One region of the Paenibacillus konkukensis genome, then DNA from elsewhere that is predicted to be linked to it. Evidence: riboswitches for the same ligand, from Rfam matches in the RefSeq annotation. Region 1 holds a riboswitch; the other holds the start of a gene.
The links. Region 1 has a riboswitch for cyclic di-GMP ahead of SK3146_RS23350 (LuxR C-terminal-related transcriptional regulator). Riboswitches for the same ligand answer to the same signal wherever they lie in the genome.
Positions count from the first base shown of each region.

Region 2: linked by a shared signal. The riboswitch ahead of SK3146_RS10105 (hypothetical protein) and the one ahead of SK3146_RS23350 (LuxR C-terminal-related transcriptional regulator) in region 1 are both predicted to bind cyclic di-GMP.

Region 1 covers NZ_CP027059.1:5,326,052-5,334,150, forward strand. Annotated here, with positions in the region: gene SK3146_RS23325 (FAD-dependent monooxygenase) at 1-469, opposite strand, end outside; gene SK3146_RS23330 (PadR family transcriptional regulator) at 503-1,129, opposite strand; gene SK3146_RS23335 (VOC family protein) at 1,282-1,635, shown strand; gene SK3146_RS23340 (MDR family MFS transporter) at 1,702-3,072, shown strand; gene SK3146_RS23345 (PadR family transcriptional regulator) at 3,246-3,821, shown strand; cyclic di-GMP riboswitch class I at 3,916-4,002, shown strand; gene SK3146_RS23350 (LuxR C-terminal-related transcriptional regulator) at 4,064-4,750, shown strand; gene SK3146_RS23355 (hypothetical protein) at 5,112-5,573, shown strand; gene SK3146_RS23360 (RNA polymerase sigma factor) at 6,223-6,765, shown strand; gene SK3146_RS23365 (DUF6075 family protein) at 6,885-7,292, shown strand; gene SK3146_RS23370 (C40 family peptidase) at 7,321-8,099, shown strand, end outside.
Region 2 covers NZ_CP027059.1:2,354,886-2,362,984, reverse strand. Annotated here, with positions in the region: gene SK3146_RS10115 (VOC family protein) at 146-949, opposite strand; gene SK3146_RS10110 (esterase-like activity of phytase family protein) at 1,174-2,661, shown strand; cyclic di-GMP riboswitch class I at 3,087-3,177, shown strand; gene SK3146_RS10105 (hypothetical protein) at 3,282-3,581, shown strand; gene SK3146_RS10100 (DUF2935 domain-containing protein) at 3,787-4,599, shown strand; gene SK3146_RS10095 (LysR family transcriptional regulator) at 5,043-5,927, opposite strand; gene SK3146_RS10090 (adenylosuccinate synthase) at 6,114-7,400, shown strand.

The DNA.
Region 1 (8,099 bases):
TGATGCCGTCCGCGTCGGGTTCAAACTCGATCAGTTCTATGTTGTAGCGTAAATCAACGCCGGCTTGCTCAACCTGTGCCCGAAGGACCGGCTCAAGCAGATCTTGTGCAATGCCGTTTCCTTCAACAGGACTAAGATCCGTGAAGTAAGCGCTCATATCTTCCATCAAATTATCAAACATTTGCCCGGCCAAGCTCTCCACAAACATGACGCCAAATTCTCGAGGGAAAGGAGGTTCTTCACGGCGAATATCCTGCTCGATTCCGGCCGAACGGTAAATTTCCATCGTTCGGGCAGTTAAACTCGAAACGCGCGGGTGAATGGCTGTTCCCGGATGGCGCTCAACAACCAATGGCTTAATTCCCTGGCGAGCCAGAAATAGGGAGAAGGATAAGCCGACCAGGCTTCCTCCCACAACGAGAACTGGAACGGTTTCATCGAATAAAGCGTTTTTTAGGGGGTTATTCATCAACAGCACAACCTTCCGTAGTCCGTTAGACTTTCAATCAGAGCGGTTATCAATATGCTGGGCGATATCACGCAATTCTTCCATACTCCATCTCAGCTTTTCATTTTGGATATCCGCGATAATGGAATGGATCCATTCCATTTCAGCTGCGAGCACCGTTCGTTGGTATTCTGTCTCGAGTGAAAATAAGCGGGGCAGACCCATCGATGCTACGGTTTGCAGCTCATCTTCGAGTCGAGTGAGCATGTTTTCAAGAGCGTGGACTCTTTTTTGGAAGAGCATTGCAACATCTTCGGGCGTCAACAGTGCCAGAAAAGAAACAGCAGCAGGGAACTCTAAAAATTCCTGAGCAGGTGTAGAGATCATTTCCCGCATCCAAGAATAGGCAGCATCTCGCCCCAGATCCGTAATTTCGTAAACAATTAAATCCGGTTTCCCTTCATTTTTTTTCTTTCCTTGGATAGCAATGGCCTTGTCTCGATGCAACCGATCAATCGTTTGGTAAATACTCGTTCGATGGCGAACGTTAATAACTTCTTCTTTCCCCCTCTCTTTGATAAGCTGCTGCATACGATAAGCATGCATCGGCTCCTCGATCAGAAAACAAAGCACGGCTAAAGCGACAGGTGATTTTTTAATGAAGTTGTTTTTCATAGTCATAATAATACTATTAATAATATGACTAAGTCAAGAGACGCAATAAAGTTCACCCAAAGCACCAACTGAGTTTATTATATCATAAAAATATATTTACATATTATATCTTTTTGATATAATAAAACCGATCAAACATAAAAAGGAGGAAATATACCATGTTTAAGAGCGGCAATGTGACTGTCATGGTAACGGATTTAAAAAACGCAGTAAAATTTTATGTCGAAGCCCTTGGACTAAAGCTTCAACACGAAATGGACGGGCATTTTGCGCAGGTCGAAGCACCGGGATTGACGATCGGTCTCCTACATCCTTCAGGCGACCAAGGTGTTAAACCGGGAACTTCGGGTAGTATGTCTATTGGATTTGAAGTAGAGGAACTGGAGTCTGCCATTGAGACACTACAATCCCGGGGTGTTCATTTCCATGATTATGTAGAAGGCCAAGCAGCCCAAGTCGTACACTTCAGCGATCCTGAAGGCAATACCCTATACTTGGTTTGTAATCGTTAAGCCAAGGTGAGAATAAGGGACAATAAAAAAAGGAGTCTTCTCTTGACACCGAAAACCAACGTCAACATGGTTATCATCGGACTGCTGGCTGCGATGTTCATCGGCGCGTTGGACGTGACCATCGTCGCCACTGCTACGCCGCATATTATCGCTGATTTACATGGTGTGAGCCTATTCAGTTGGGTGTTCGCGGTTTACACGTTGACCACCTGTGTGGCGGTGCCTATTTTCGGCAAGCTCGCCGATTTGTTCGGGCGCAAAGCCGTGTTCGCTGTCGGCATCGGTTTGTTCGTACTCGGTTCCATTTTATGCGGGGCCGCACAGTCAATGGCGGAACTCATTTGGTTCCGGGCCTTGCAAGGAATCGGGGCCGGGGCACTGGCGCCCGTGTGCTTTACGATTGTCGGCGATTTGTTTTCAGGCAAGCAACGAGGCAAAATGATGGGCGTCTTCTCGTCCGTTTGGTCCGTGGCAGGCTTGCTCGGCCCGCTTATCGGCGGTTATTTCGTCGATCAGGTGTCGTGGCGCTGGATATTCTACATCAACGTGCCGATCGGTGCCGCCGCCTTGCTGCTGGTCACCGTATTTTTGCACCAACCGATCGAGCGCCGGGTGAAAAAAGTCGATTACCTGGGCACGCTCACCTTTACCGTTTCCTTATCCGCACTCCTGTATGCGCTTCTGAGTGGCGGGTCCGACCATCCGTGGGATTCCCCGTTGATTATAGGGCTGTTTGCGGTAGCGGCCGTATTTTTGCTGTTGTTCCTCTGGATCGAAAAACGGGCGGAGGAGCCGATGATGCCGTTGTCGATTTTCCGCATCCGCGTATTGAACGTGACAAATGTCAGCGGATTTCTGACGTTCAGCATCACGACGGGCTTGACGATTTACTCGCCAATCTGGATTCAGTCCGTGCTTGGCCATTCCGCGACAAGCTCGGGCCTGATCGTCATGCCGATGTCACTGGCATGGCCGCTCGCTTCCAACATAGCCGGCAGGCTCATGTACCGGATGGGGGTGAAGGCGTCGATTGTGTTCGGTTCTAGTCTGGTGGTGGCCGGCTTCATTTGGCTTGCCGCGCTTCAGATGAACTCTCCTTACGTTTACTGGATTGGTATCCTCGTCGTGATCGGGCTCGGGATGGGCTTTGTCGCGACGCCCTCAACCGTTGTCGTGCAATCCGCAGTCGGCTGGGAAAATCGTGGAGTCGCCAACGCTTCCAGCATGCTATTGCGAGCAATGGGCCAAACGATCGGCATCGCGGTATTCGGCACGATTTACAACCAGCATGTGACAACGCTCGACTCCAAATCGGAGCTGGCTGCCGGAATGCATGCCGTTTTTCTGCTCATGTGCGCCATTGCGATTGCGAACCTGCTCGCCGTGCAGTTCCTGCCGAAGCACCGCGAGCTGATGGCGCACCAGCAGTCGGCTTGACGGGGGCACGAAAGAAAGAAACCGGAATTGGCCACAAACGGATTCGGCCTGGAAAAAGTCGCGACGACCGCGGCTTTTTCTTTTTTCGGGCAAGCATAAGCTATACTATTGTTTACTTATTATATCTTTTCGATATAATTAAAGAAGTTAAACTTATAGGGGAGGCTGTTTGCTTGAACGAATTATTCGTACTCGGCGAATTGATGATTAACCCGATGCATGGCTATTTGTTGCATCAGATCTTGAACGGGGCTATTGGACCTACGCGAAAAATTAGCTGGGGGGTGCTTTATCCGCTCATTCACGGCCTGCTAGCAGACGGGCTGATCGAGCAGGTCCCCGATGAACAACCGGAGGGCGCTCGACAAGGAAGAGGAAAAAAGAAAATAATGTATAGCATTACCGAAGAAGGCAAAATGCGCTTTTCCCGGTTGATGGAAGAGCCGATTCCATACACGCCGGATTACGAGCTGCATTTTTATATTAAATTGAAAAATTTTGATCTGATCAGTAGAGAGCTGCGGTTTTTAATTTTGCACCAGTACAAGGATTACCTGCGGTATGAAATCCGCCATGAGGAAGAACGGATTGAGTATGTGGACAAGGATGAGCGGATACCAGACGGGGAGCAGCAGTATATTCTGATCTTTTTCCGGCATCGGTTAGAAAGGCTCCGTGTTGACGAAGAGTGGGTTTTACAGTTAATCAATAGTCATCGAACGAATGGGGAAGGACTTGAACGGGAGTAAACCTGGAAATGTTAAAGCTAAGCACAGCGGATGCAAGGTTAGCCCCTCATTATGGCTTGTCTCACCCATCTAAATCTGAACTGCGGCAACTAAATATGGAAAACGGCAAAACTGTCGAAAGGCAGTGACGCAAAGCCACGGATCTTCTCACTATTCAAGTGATGACCGCCGGGCTACCCAATTTGCCAAACACGGCCTATGGGGTCGTGTTTTTGTTATTTGCAGAATTGGAGGGGAATAAGATGTCCGAAGCAAAATATCATTCGAAATTGCCTATGATGGCTGGTAAAGGGAATATAAGAGTTGTACTAGTGGATAGCGACCAGGAATGGGGGCGCCGCTTTACAGAATTTCTCAAAACAGCGACGGATATTCATCTCATTAACATTTCCGTCACAAAAGAAGAGGCGGTACGAGCTGGTTTACAGTTGGATGTGGATGTTGTTGTAGTAAATACAACACTGCGGTCACCCGGATACGATGGACTAGATGCATCCAAAGAAATTCTTGCAAAAAAAGATATTCCCATTATTGTCGTGGCCTCAAGTAATGACCCAGAGGTAGTCGTAGAGGCAATGGCAGTCGGAGCGGTTAATTTTATTTGCAAAGCCTATATGCGAGACATCATCATAGCGATTCGCGAAGCATATCATCGTAATCCATCTTTGCACCCGAGAGCTTCGAAGGTGCTTCGCGAAGAAGTCACCCGGTTGAAGCGTCAGGAATTTTGTTGTAAGCTAACCACGACTGAAAAAGAAGTATTGCAATTAATCGCTTTGGGATATTCCCAGTCCAAGACCATTCAGTTGATGGGGATCTCGCCCAATACTATGAAGACACACGTTCGTCATATTAGTAGAAAGCTCGGTACAAAATCAATCAAAGAAGCAGCAATAAAGGCGAGGCGGTTTGGACTAGAGAAACAATAGCACGATGCCTAGTGACGAATTTCGATTTACTTCGACAAGGTTCTGGGTCTTCAGGGTGACTAAAAAATCATCCTGCCGGATGACATCGAAAATTGATAAAATTAGGCATAAGGTGGGATAGGAATTGAACGAAATGGCCCACTATGAAAGGGAGGGATTTACGGAAATAGTAATTAAGGATGATGTGTAGGATAGGTGTCTGTCATGTGAAGAACGGGACAAACTCAATGTGGTTCTTTTTTCTCATTCATGGTTTGGGTTGTCCCCAAAATGATGGATGAAAGGATGATCGGCATGTATCGAAAAGAAATGGAGCGTGAAATATGTCAGTATAGCCGAATAGGAAACGGAGGGGTCACTGATGCTGTTAGTTGAGCAGATAACCCCTTATGAAAAAGTCGAGAATTGGTTGATCGCTTATACGGACTGGAAAGCACGGCTGGAATACGCACAAACAGAGCTTACGCACATTCCTGGATTGACTAAAGCGTTGCATGAAGTAGCGATTTACGGTTGCGGCCAACGCAATGACACGCTGCTTCGCACAGTCATACACCGTTTGGAAATCACTGAATATGAAATACCATTTCTTAAGTCCAGAATCGGACTGATCGAATATGCTTTCTCGGCGCTTACTCCAGAGGAAAGACGATTCATTCAATTGCGCTATCAAGATCAATTGGCGTTTGCAATCGTTATGGATCGTTTGGGACTATCGCGCCGCGCTTTTTTCTATCATCGGAAACGAATATTGCAAAAAATATATCGCAAAATAAAAAGTCGAACAGCATTATTGGAGTATGATCCGTTTGACGAAAAGTAAAAGATCGGTTACCGAAAAAGATGCTACTGTGCATCTTTTTTTGGTGAGCGAATAAATGCACGTTATAAACCTAACCTCTACTATTCGGGCCTCCGTAAATTGCTGATCCCCTGAGAAATTACGCTGATGCACTTTCATTGCACCGAACATGCACCGAACAGGTTCTGTGAATGAACCCTGTATTCCCCAATTCTGCACCCCGTTTGCATTTCTTTCGTGATAAATTGATATTGTGGACAAGTCGGGAACAGTACGTTTTCGTTCAATATCATAAAGTTGAAAGGAGGCTTTTAGTAGTATCCAATTTCTGAGACGACGGGCCATCCGATTTTCGGAGAGCCTGTTTTTTGTTTCGGGCAAAAGCGAACCAAAATCACCTGCAAGTCCTCCCTATTCATTCACTCATAATCAAGCATCAAGCGCCGGTTCTTTTCCTTAACAGGGAAAAGTTCAAGGCGTTTTTTTATTTCATAAGACAACACCAACATAAACAGATGTTGTTGCTTTTCTCACGGTGCTGCCATGTGAGGATGGAGATGATTTTTATGTGCCCCCTGTTGCCGTAATGTCAAACAGCGGTCTTGTTATATGGTTGGTCTCCGGTTATTGACGCGATTATGTTCAGGCTATGCCGTAATGGAGCGTTGGAATGCTCTGCGGCAAAGTCTTTTTTGCTTTTTGGATATTTTTCGCAGACGAGTCAAAGGGAGCGTTGGCTGTCGCTCTCCCCCTCCATTTTGGTTTGCCTACAAACCAAAATGGAGGGACGAATATGAAAAGGATTAATTTGCGGGACATGTATCCCTTTATCAAAACGGATGTATGGATCGACTTAGATGATGAAGTGGCACAAGAAATCCGCCGTTGTGACTTAAATGAAAGCGCATACAAATTGCGCACCTATCGTCATCGCGCTTATTACTCGCTTGATCGGAACGACGGTATAGAACAAGACGTTCTTTTCCTTTCAATTTCCCCGGAGGAATATTACGAGCGTAAGCTTTCCAATGAGCAGCTTTATGCGGCTATGTGTCGATTGCCGGAAAAATCGTTTAGACGAATTTATGCTCACTTCTTTTTAGGCATGAGCAAAGTAGCGATTGCCCAAGCTGAACAAGTTGATGAACGGGCAGTACGAAAATCTATTGAACGCGGTTTAAAACAAATGGCGCAGTTTCTCAAAAAAATGTGATTGCGGTAGGTCAAAGGGTCCGATTTGCTTGCCAAAATGAACAGATAGGTAAAGAGCTTTATGTAGGCGGCGGCTGGTTATAACCAGCCGCTCATTTTCCATGAGAGGGGCAGGTAACAATGAATTCGATTCGATTTCGAGATGCTGAACATGAAAGCTTCTACTTTCGGATGCTGGATGAAAGGAAATGCAGCGACGGCTATCATCGGGCACTTTTCTACACATTAGGTATTTCCCACGATACTCGGAGTCATATCCGCGATTTGTTTGATTTTTCTAATGGGGGCATTAAGCCCAGAGGTCTCGCAGCCTCGTGGCAAACCGGTAGTTCTATCCGCGTGTGCAGGCTTGCTTTTAATCTGTGGAATGGCTGGACGGAAAAAGGTGGGGAACGCTACTCTACTCCCCACGAATTATTCGATTGCAGCTACGCTCCCTATTTTTTTGAAGCGATTCAACTTCGTTATCCGGATTATTGCCGAAGCCAGGAGAAGAATTTCAAGCGGCTAAACGAACAAGCTCGCTGAATGGCAACCAGCTAAGGGAGTGGAATAGATGAAGGATATTAAAACGAGGACTGTTGTGAAAGACATAAAACGTTTGGACAGACTGCCAAACTTGATGGATCGTGTAAAACATTCGAGCGCCCGCACAAAACAGCATAAAGACAATGACAAGACGACTTCACAATCTCCAAATGAATATGCGCAGCACCATTCTGCATCGGCCGTAGATAAAACGGTACGTTTTCAAATTGGAATGAGCGTGGTTGCTAGCAAAAGATTGATAAGGCTCATTCAAAAAAGGCGGACAAAGGCAGAGGGGGACACGGTATCGATGCAGAACCCCGCTGCTATAACTACTAAGCCCTCAGGTACTCATCAATTGCGACTTGCCCGTAGGTTGCATCTTCGTAAGCCAGTAGATGGGAAATATCTCCTGCCAGCTAATCATCAATCAAAAAAACAACGCTTTTTACCGAGCCGGGTCAATGCCCGGCTTTTGCATCCTCCTCGCAAAGATAGCTTTCCTGAACGAATTCTAAATCGGGAAGGTAGAGATCAAGAACCGGCCGGGAAAAAGGGAGTATTTGCCGCCGCGGCAGCTCATTCAGCAAATGTACGCGGGAATAGCCCAAAAGCGCTAACGTCCGAAAGCTTGAGGAAGCGGCATTTCAGGCCACCGTCATCCCGAATCCCCTTCGCAATATCCAAGCAAGCAGGCAATATGATCAAACGTAAAGAACGGAAGTTCAAGACAATATCGCCATTTATTAAAACGGGACAACGGCTAGGGCAGGTTAAAAGTCATTCTGATAATCAAGCGGAAGGAAA
Region 2 (8,099 bases), 3.0 Mb from region 1:
GGGCAGGAATCCCCGAGTCCCGTTGAGCAAGAGGCTGCACGCCATGCATAAAATGACCGGACATGTTAAGAAGCGTTTAGTCTGCGGACTAAACGCTTTTTTTGCGGGAACGGCAGGCTCCAGCGATCTAAAAATCCCAGGGGTTCTAACCCAATCTCGAATAAGGTAAATTTAAAAGCGCGGGGGCTTTATCGGGAAAATCGGTAAGGCCTAAGCAGAAGCTGTATTCGTTGAACTGAAAATGAAGCTGAGCATGTTCGTTGCTTTCATAGGGAATACCTTTTGCGGTTAAATTGGTTTTGACCTTTTCAATAAAATCGAGACTGCTGATCCCAAAGCTTACGTTCATCGCCGGCGGTAAAGCGGTCATGGCTATAGGAATCCATTTTCGCTGCTTCGAAGCAATAACCGCATGCGCCGTCCCCCCGATTGCAAAAGTAAAATTATCGTATACTTTGGCGAGACTGAAATTAAAAAGATCGACTAACAACGATCTAAAATCGGCCACACTATCCACCGGAAACCCGATCTCTCTGAGATACAATATTTTCAGCTCTCCGCTAGGAGGCAGTATTCCTTCCGTAATGTAATTATGAGCAATGATTTCCAATAAATTGCCGTCGCCATCTCGAAAGTAAACATTCAGCCCGGTTTCAAAATCGTCAATGATCCTGCCGTTCGGCCATTTTAGAAGGGTAACATTCCCCGTACGTTGCAGCCAGTCGACTACGTTGTTAAAGTCAGAGTAAGGGACCTCGAATGCAAAATGGGCCGGAGCCAACGGTTCTGCAGCCTCCTTAAAAGATAATGTAAAGTATTCGGCCGGTTGGAGAAGGATCTCATGGTCGGACTCGTAAACGACAGGGAAATGCAGCTGTTCGTGATAAAATTGTTTAACGCCTCGAATCGAAACTGTTTGTAATTGAAGCTGGGAGAAGTGAGTTATCATGGAAGGTGCACTCCTTTCCGGAATTAAATGGGTGAGATGATTGTATCCAACAAAATGATATAGGTCTAATATATGATATGTATCCTATTTATAGGTTATATCTATATATCAATCATTTCACAGGTTGCTTTACCATTTTTTAAAATTCCGATGACATTCCGCAAACGTTCCTCTCTTATGCTGAAAGAGGATACAGTCGTTATTTCACTGGGGGGAACGAATCGATGAAAAATAGGATGAAAAAAAGAAAATGGATGATCGCGACACTTGCGCTTTGCGCGTTGGCGGGCGCGTCGTCGGTTCAGGCGGCGCAGTCGCAGCTGGAGGCGCAAGCCGTGAAATTCAATGTGTTTTCGAACGGACAAGCCGTTTCGATGGATAAGGAGCCTGTCGTGATCGACGGCAGCACGTATGTGCCGCTGCGCGCGATCGGCGAGGCGCTCGGCAAGCAGGTGGAATGGAACGAATGGACTCAATCGATCCGTCTGAAAGACCAGCCGAAGGTTGCCGCAGTACATGAATGGAAAAATCCGCCCGAGCTGACAGGAAGCATCAAGGAAGGGGGATTCTCAGGATTGCTGCATATGCCCAGCGATCCGGAGGACGTCTTCTACACGATGGCAGACCGCGGGCCGAACGGCGAATTCGGCAAGGACAAGCTTCGCACCTTCCCGGACGACACGTACGTTCCGAGAATGTACAAGATCAAGGCGGCCAACGGCACGATCGAGGTGCTGGAGACGATCAAGCTGCATTTGCCCGACGGCAGGAAGGACGTATATACCGGTACATCCGATGTCACAGGCATGCCGAATTTACAAGAAGGCGACGAGGTGCCTTACGACGGTACGGGAACGAAGAAGCTGGGCTATGACCCGGACGGCTTGGACCTTGAAGGCATTGCCTACAGCCCGAGCGACGACACATTCTGGCTGTCCGACGAATACCGCCCTTCGATTTTGCAGGTGAAGCGAGACGGAACGATCTTGGGCCGTTATGTGCCGCAAGGAGCCAAGGACAAGCTGCTGGCTGCCGGAGCGCAGACGGATATTTATGATATTTTGCCTGCGGCGTACAACAACCGCATCGCCAACCGCGGCTTCGAGGGCGTGACGATTTCTCCGGACGGCCGGTATTTGTACACCTCGATTCAAAGCCCGATGGCCGTTCCCGATCAGAAAACCGGGGAAAAATCGCGCAACCTGCGTATTCTCAAAATGGATTTAAGCAGCAAAACGGTCGTCGGAGAATACTTGTATATTGCCGAGGACGCCTCGATGTTCCGGAATGTGAAGCAAAAAGATATTGTCATCAGCGACCTGTCGGCGCTGAGCCAAGATACGGTGCTGGTTGACGAGCGCGATAAAAACGCCGGCGACGAAGCGCAGCTGAAGCGAATTTATAAAGCGGACTTTTCCAAAGCGACGAATCTGTTAGGAACTGCCGACAGCGAGCAAGTGGAAGCGCTGAGCATCGAGCAGCTGAAGGCGAAGGGCATCGCGCCTGTGAGCAAGGAATTGGTCGTAGATGTAGCCAAGCTCGGTTATCCGCATGAGAAGCTGGAAGGACTCGCTGTCGTCAACGAACATACGATCGCGGTTGTCAACGACAATGATTTCGGCGTGGACGGCTACGACGAGCAAGGCCAGCTGCAGGTCAATCAGAATCCGACGCAAATGTATGTTATCACGGTGAACGAGGAATTAAAGTAAAACGGCTAATCGCCGAAATCTCCTTGCCAGTAGGCAGGGAGTTTTTTTTGCCGTAGAACAAGTCTTTGACGATATTAACTGCCGCCGAACGGAGCGCGGACATCTGGTAGACAGTGTCCGATATACATTATCTCCCATACTGTAGAAGTCTGTCCGAAGGAGTACGTGGTTCATCGGACAGACTCCTAGGTCCATTGTCCGCGAGATATCCTGCTTGCGGATTATGACGGCAGCCGCCGTTTGCGACCGGAGCCTATGTTGCGTTTGCGGGAAAATAGTTTGATCGTCGCGGCATTACGAGCCAGAAATGAGTCTAAAGTCCATGTAGACAGGCGAAAAATAGTCAATTAGCAACATGCATTCCGCTATGCGTATCTTATATGCTATTGTTGTCGTATTTTGTTACACGAATTGACAAATTTCGAACTCGATAATGGCAAAGCAGGCGAAAGCCTGTGACGCAAAGCTATAGGGGCTATCGAACGGATCGGTCCGTTCTGCCAGCCAGCTGCCGAAGGATCGGTGATACGCATATGCAGCGGACTCCCGCCGAGGCTAAGAGGAGTCTTTTCGATGTTTGTGGGATACGTCATTCAAGTAATGCGGAGGGTTGAAAGACGATGTCTAACGAAGAGCGGGAGTTTATGACGAAGGAAGGTTTTTTTACGGTTATCGAAGGGAAGATGATCGGCGTTTATTTATCGAGCGAAGGCCCGAAAATGTTTATGAATCAGGAAGTGTTCGACCTGCGTTACCCATGTTGGGACGTGGAGATGGTCATGGGGAAAAACAGCCATTTGCTGAGCTTTTACTGGTACGGCGAAGTGAAGTTCTCGTTTCGCTGCGGCTTTGTCAATGATTTGTTCTTGAGCCTGTACGATTATTTGAGCTGTAGATTGGAAACGAGAAGACTGGCTTAAGCGGCGGGCAATCGAGCCGGGAGCCGGGTGCGGCGACAATGAGGGATGGGCTGCGGAGCGTTTTTTTTGCCCGTACGTGACACCAAGCGGGAGGCGTAAGCATACTATGCTTATCAAGAACGACCTGGGCATTCGCCCAGCGTTGCCACCATTGCTGCGAAGGCGGGCTCGGAAGGAGCGAAGCCGCCTGAAGGAGGAAAGCTCCGTGGAACCATCTGCTTACGTATCGTCCGCTTCATTCGAGCATCCGTTCTGGCTGCAGGTTTGCGGCGATCACGCCCGCTTTATCAGAGATGCGCTCGCTCCTTCTGAAGAAGAAGAGATCGGCCGGGCCGTTTGTTTCATCCGCACGTTCGACGCGTTGCTTAACGATTCGCGACGTCCGCTGAACGGAGCTTCGTGGGTTCAGCTGAGCGAGGCGGCTTTCCGGCGGGTGCAGGAGCTGCGGGCCTTTAAGCTGCATCTGCTGGAGCGGTCGCTTGACGGCCGCGTGGTCATTTCGCTTCCGCCTACGTTCATAAATCATATGGTTAACGAGGCGGAGGAATATATCCGGGTGCTCGCCTTTCTGAGAATCGGGGAGCCGGCCCCGGTGTTTGACGAAATCCATCATCACTTGGTATGGCTTGCCGATGCGGCGGGCCATGCCGGCTCCATAGCGGCCGACCTGGATATGACGGAACGGCGTCTGCTCGAGCTGAGCCGCACGTTCGAAACGCATTTCACGGACTTTTATTTGAAGGCGATCGAAGTTGCGGGATACATGCGGACCAGGCTGAAGCAGTTCCCGGCCCTGGCGCGCTTCCAGAAGGAAGTGGAGCTGGAGATGGCGCTGTTCCGGGAGTTTCTGAGGGAGCTGGAGGAGCTGGCGCTCTCGAAGGAAGTGCTGGGAACGCTCAGCCCCTTGATGCCCGACCATATGGCGCGGGAAGAATGCTACTATCTGATTAAGCTGGCGAGCCTCTCTAATACCCGCCCGCCGAATTGCGATCCGGCGAAGCCCAGGGTGGAAGGCTAGAGCTTGTCAGCTCTGACGCAGCTGCGCCGTCAACCGCCGCCGGATATTTGCGGGGACTGCGGCTGATTACAAACGAATAAGCGTGCTTTGCTGCATATGGGATGCGGCAGGGGACGCTTTTTTTGTTTAGGAAATGATGCGCAGCAATATCCTGTGGAAATCCGGGGTCTCCCCCGAAAGTAAAGTCTACCCATAGAACGATCCCAGAGGAAGGGTTAGACACCGATCCAGCTTAGGCTGGATGCGGACGGAATAAGCTTCAGAGCTTCACGTCACTTTTGGGGGATTTGTTCATGCTGCGCTCTGTCCCAGTGCGGGCAAAGCGGCAGGGCGCAGCATGAAGCGATTCCTGCTAACGGGCGCCGTGGCCCAAGCGCATGAGGGCGGATTAGCGCAGATGCCGACGCGAGAGGAGGGGCAACGGCAAACAGTTGGAGCCGCTGCTAGGACTGAAGGCACAGCTCCAGCATCGTCTGCGCCGCGAAAGACAGCGGAACGTCCTTCAAAGTGACGATGCCGATATGACGAGGCGGTATAGCCGGCTCCAACCGCAGCTCGAACAGCTCTCCGGAAGCCAGCTCCTCGGCGGCGAACTGCCCGGTGACGCAGGAGATGCCGAGCCCGGTCTTGGCGAATTGGATAAGCAGATCGAGACTGCCCAGCTCGAATTCCGGGGTAATGCGAACCTGATGAGCCTGAAAATAGCGGTCCGCATATTTGCGCATGCTGCTGTCTCTCTCCAGCAAGATGATCGGGTAGGCCGCCAGCTCCGCCGGGGTCATCGTTTGCCCCTGCAAATGGCTGTATCTGGCCCCGGCGACAAAAATATCGTGGAGCGGCTTCCACCGGCGGATGCTGAGCTGCGCGTCGTCGACGGGAAGATTGACGATGCCGAAATCGATGGCGCCTTCCTTAAGCAGCTTGATCGTCTCCTGCGAGGTGCGGTTCGTGACATGCAGCTTCACGTCCGGGTACTCCTTGTGAAACGCTTCCAGATAAGGCAGCAGCACATGCTTGCACAGCGTATCGTTAGCTCCGATATGAACGACCCCGCTCAGCATCTGATGCATTTCGGTCAGTCTGTGCTCCGCCTCTGCGATCAGCTGGAACGCTTGCCCGATGTAACGGAGCAGCACTTCCCCTTCGACGGTTAGCTTCGCGCCCCGCGAAGTGCGAAAAAACAACGGCCCGCCAAGCTTCTCCTCGAGCTGTCTGATCGAATGGCTGACGGCGGGCTGCGTAATGAACAGCGCTTCCGCCGCCCGGGAGAAGCTTCCCGCCTTCGCGACCGCCAGGAACACGCGGTATAAATCGAGGTTATAATCCATGCTATAATCTCCAGTTATATTAGATATACATATTATTCATTATATTTATATCTTATCACAGAATATAATGACAAGGTAAGTTCATTCGGCTGCCGAAACGCGTTTGTACGACGGACGGAGTATGTACGCCGGTCCTCGTTCATGTTCGGATAGCCTTTAATCATCCGGAATAAGGGAGCGATGCATGTGAAAGGTTCGGTTACGGCTGTAGTAGGGGCCAATTGGGGAGATGAAGGAAAAGGCAAGGTTACGGATTTGCTGGCTGCGCAGGCGGATGTCGTCGTGCGGTTTCAAGGGGGGAACAACGCGGGGCATACGATTATTAACGATTACGGCAAATTCGTGCTGCATATGCTGCCGTCCGGCGTATTTCACCGCCGGATCGTCAATGTCATCGGACCGGGAACGGCGCTGAATGTCCGCGGACTGCTGGAGGAATACGAGAAATTGCAGGCGCGGAACGTGCCGGAGCCGATCCTGCGCATCTCGGAGCGCAGTCAAGTGGTGCTGCCTTATCATGAGCTGTTCGACTCGCTCGAGGAAGAGCGGCTCGGCAGCCGGCAGTTCGGATCGACCCGGTCCGGGATCGCGCCGTTTTATGCGGATAAATATTTGAAGATCGGCATTCAGGTCGCCGATTTGTACGACCGCTCTACGCTTCTGGCGAAGCTTGGCCATGCCCTGGAGAGCAAAAATGTGCTGCTGGAGCATCTGTACGGGCAAGAGCCGCTGCAAGCCGAACCGCTGGCCGAGCGGCTGCTGCAGGACGGGGAGGCGATACGCCCGCTCGTTTGCGATACGACGGAGCTGCTGCATGAGGCGCTGCAGGAAGGGAAGACGATTTTGGTCGAAGGCCAGCTGGGCGCGCTGCGGGACCCGGATCACGGCATTTATCCGTACTCGACCTCCTCGTCTACGCTCGCCGGATACGCCGCCGTCGGAGCGGGAGTTCCGCCTCATGCCATCCGGCGCATTATTGCCGTAGCCAAGGCGTACTCCAGCTGCGTCGGAGCCGGGCCGTTCGTTACCGAGCTGCACGGGCCGGAAGGAGACGAGCTGCGCCGGCGGGGAGGAGACGGGGGCGAGTTCGGCTCCAAGACCGGGCGACCGCGCCGGGTCGGCTGGTTCGACGCCGTCGCCACGAGGTACGGCTGCATGGCGCAGGGAGCTACCGAGGTCACTTTGTCGCTGCTTGACGTGCTCGGGTATTTGGACCGCATTCCGGTATGCACCGCCTATGAGGTGGACGGCCAGAGGACGGAGCGGTTTCCCGCCGGGGCGCTTCTGGAGAAGGCCGTGCCCGTATACGAGTATTTGCCCGGCTGGAAATGCGATATTACCGGCATTACGGATTACGATAAGCTGCCGGAGCCTGCGAAGCGTTACGTCGATTTCCTGGAGCGGCGAATCGGCGTGCCGATCCGGTCGATCTCTACCGGCCCGCGCCGGGAGCATTTTATCGAGCGGCGATAGAATGGCGGTGATAAACGAGCGGTGGGGCCATTTGAATCTGGAAAAGCGATAGCGTTCGCCTTTACTGACGGATTTTCTCCATAGAAAAAGGGAAATAACCATCCCCAAAATCCGGTTTCAACAGCGATGGGAAGATCAAATGGGCGCCGCGGCGGATTTTTTACCACCTTTTTTGGAGTCTGTCCGATGAACGACGTAGAAGGTATATATATGCAAAATGACAGCAATGATGCAGCGCTAGCGGAGAAATATGCAGTCATTATTCATTCAGTATGCACAAATGTAACTTCATCGGACAGACTCTTAGAAGCCCGGTGAAAAAGTGAGCGAAGCAAGCGAGAGCAATCTGTAGAAGCGAAGCGTTCGCCTTTGTTCGCGGATTTTCCTCGTTTTCACGGGCTTACCTATTCAAGAAATCCGGGACGGGCAGCGATCGAAGAGGCTTTCGCATGCGCAGTGGGCGTTTCTCACCGCACTTTTAGAAGCGTGGCGACAAAGCAGACTTCGCTAAGCGAGAGCCATCTGGAGAAGCGAAGCGTGCGCCTTTGTTCGCGGATTTCCCCCGTTTTCACGGGCCTACCTATTCAAAAAATCCGGGACGGGCAGCGATCGAAGAGGCTTTCGCATGCGCAGTGGGCGACCCCTTCAGTGGCGCCGTACACCCGCAAACATTCCTGTAGAGGCTAATATTTGGCCTTG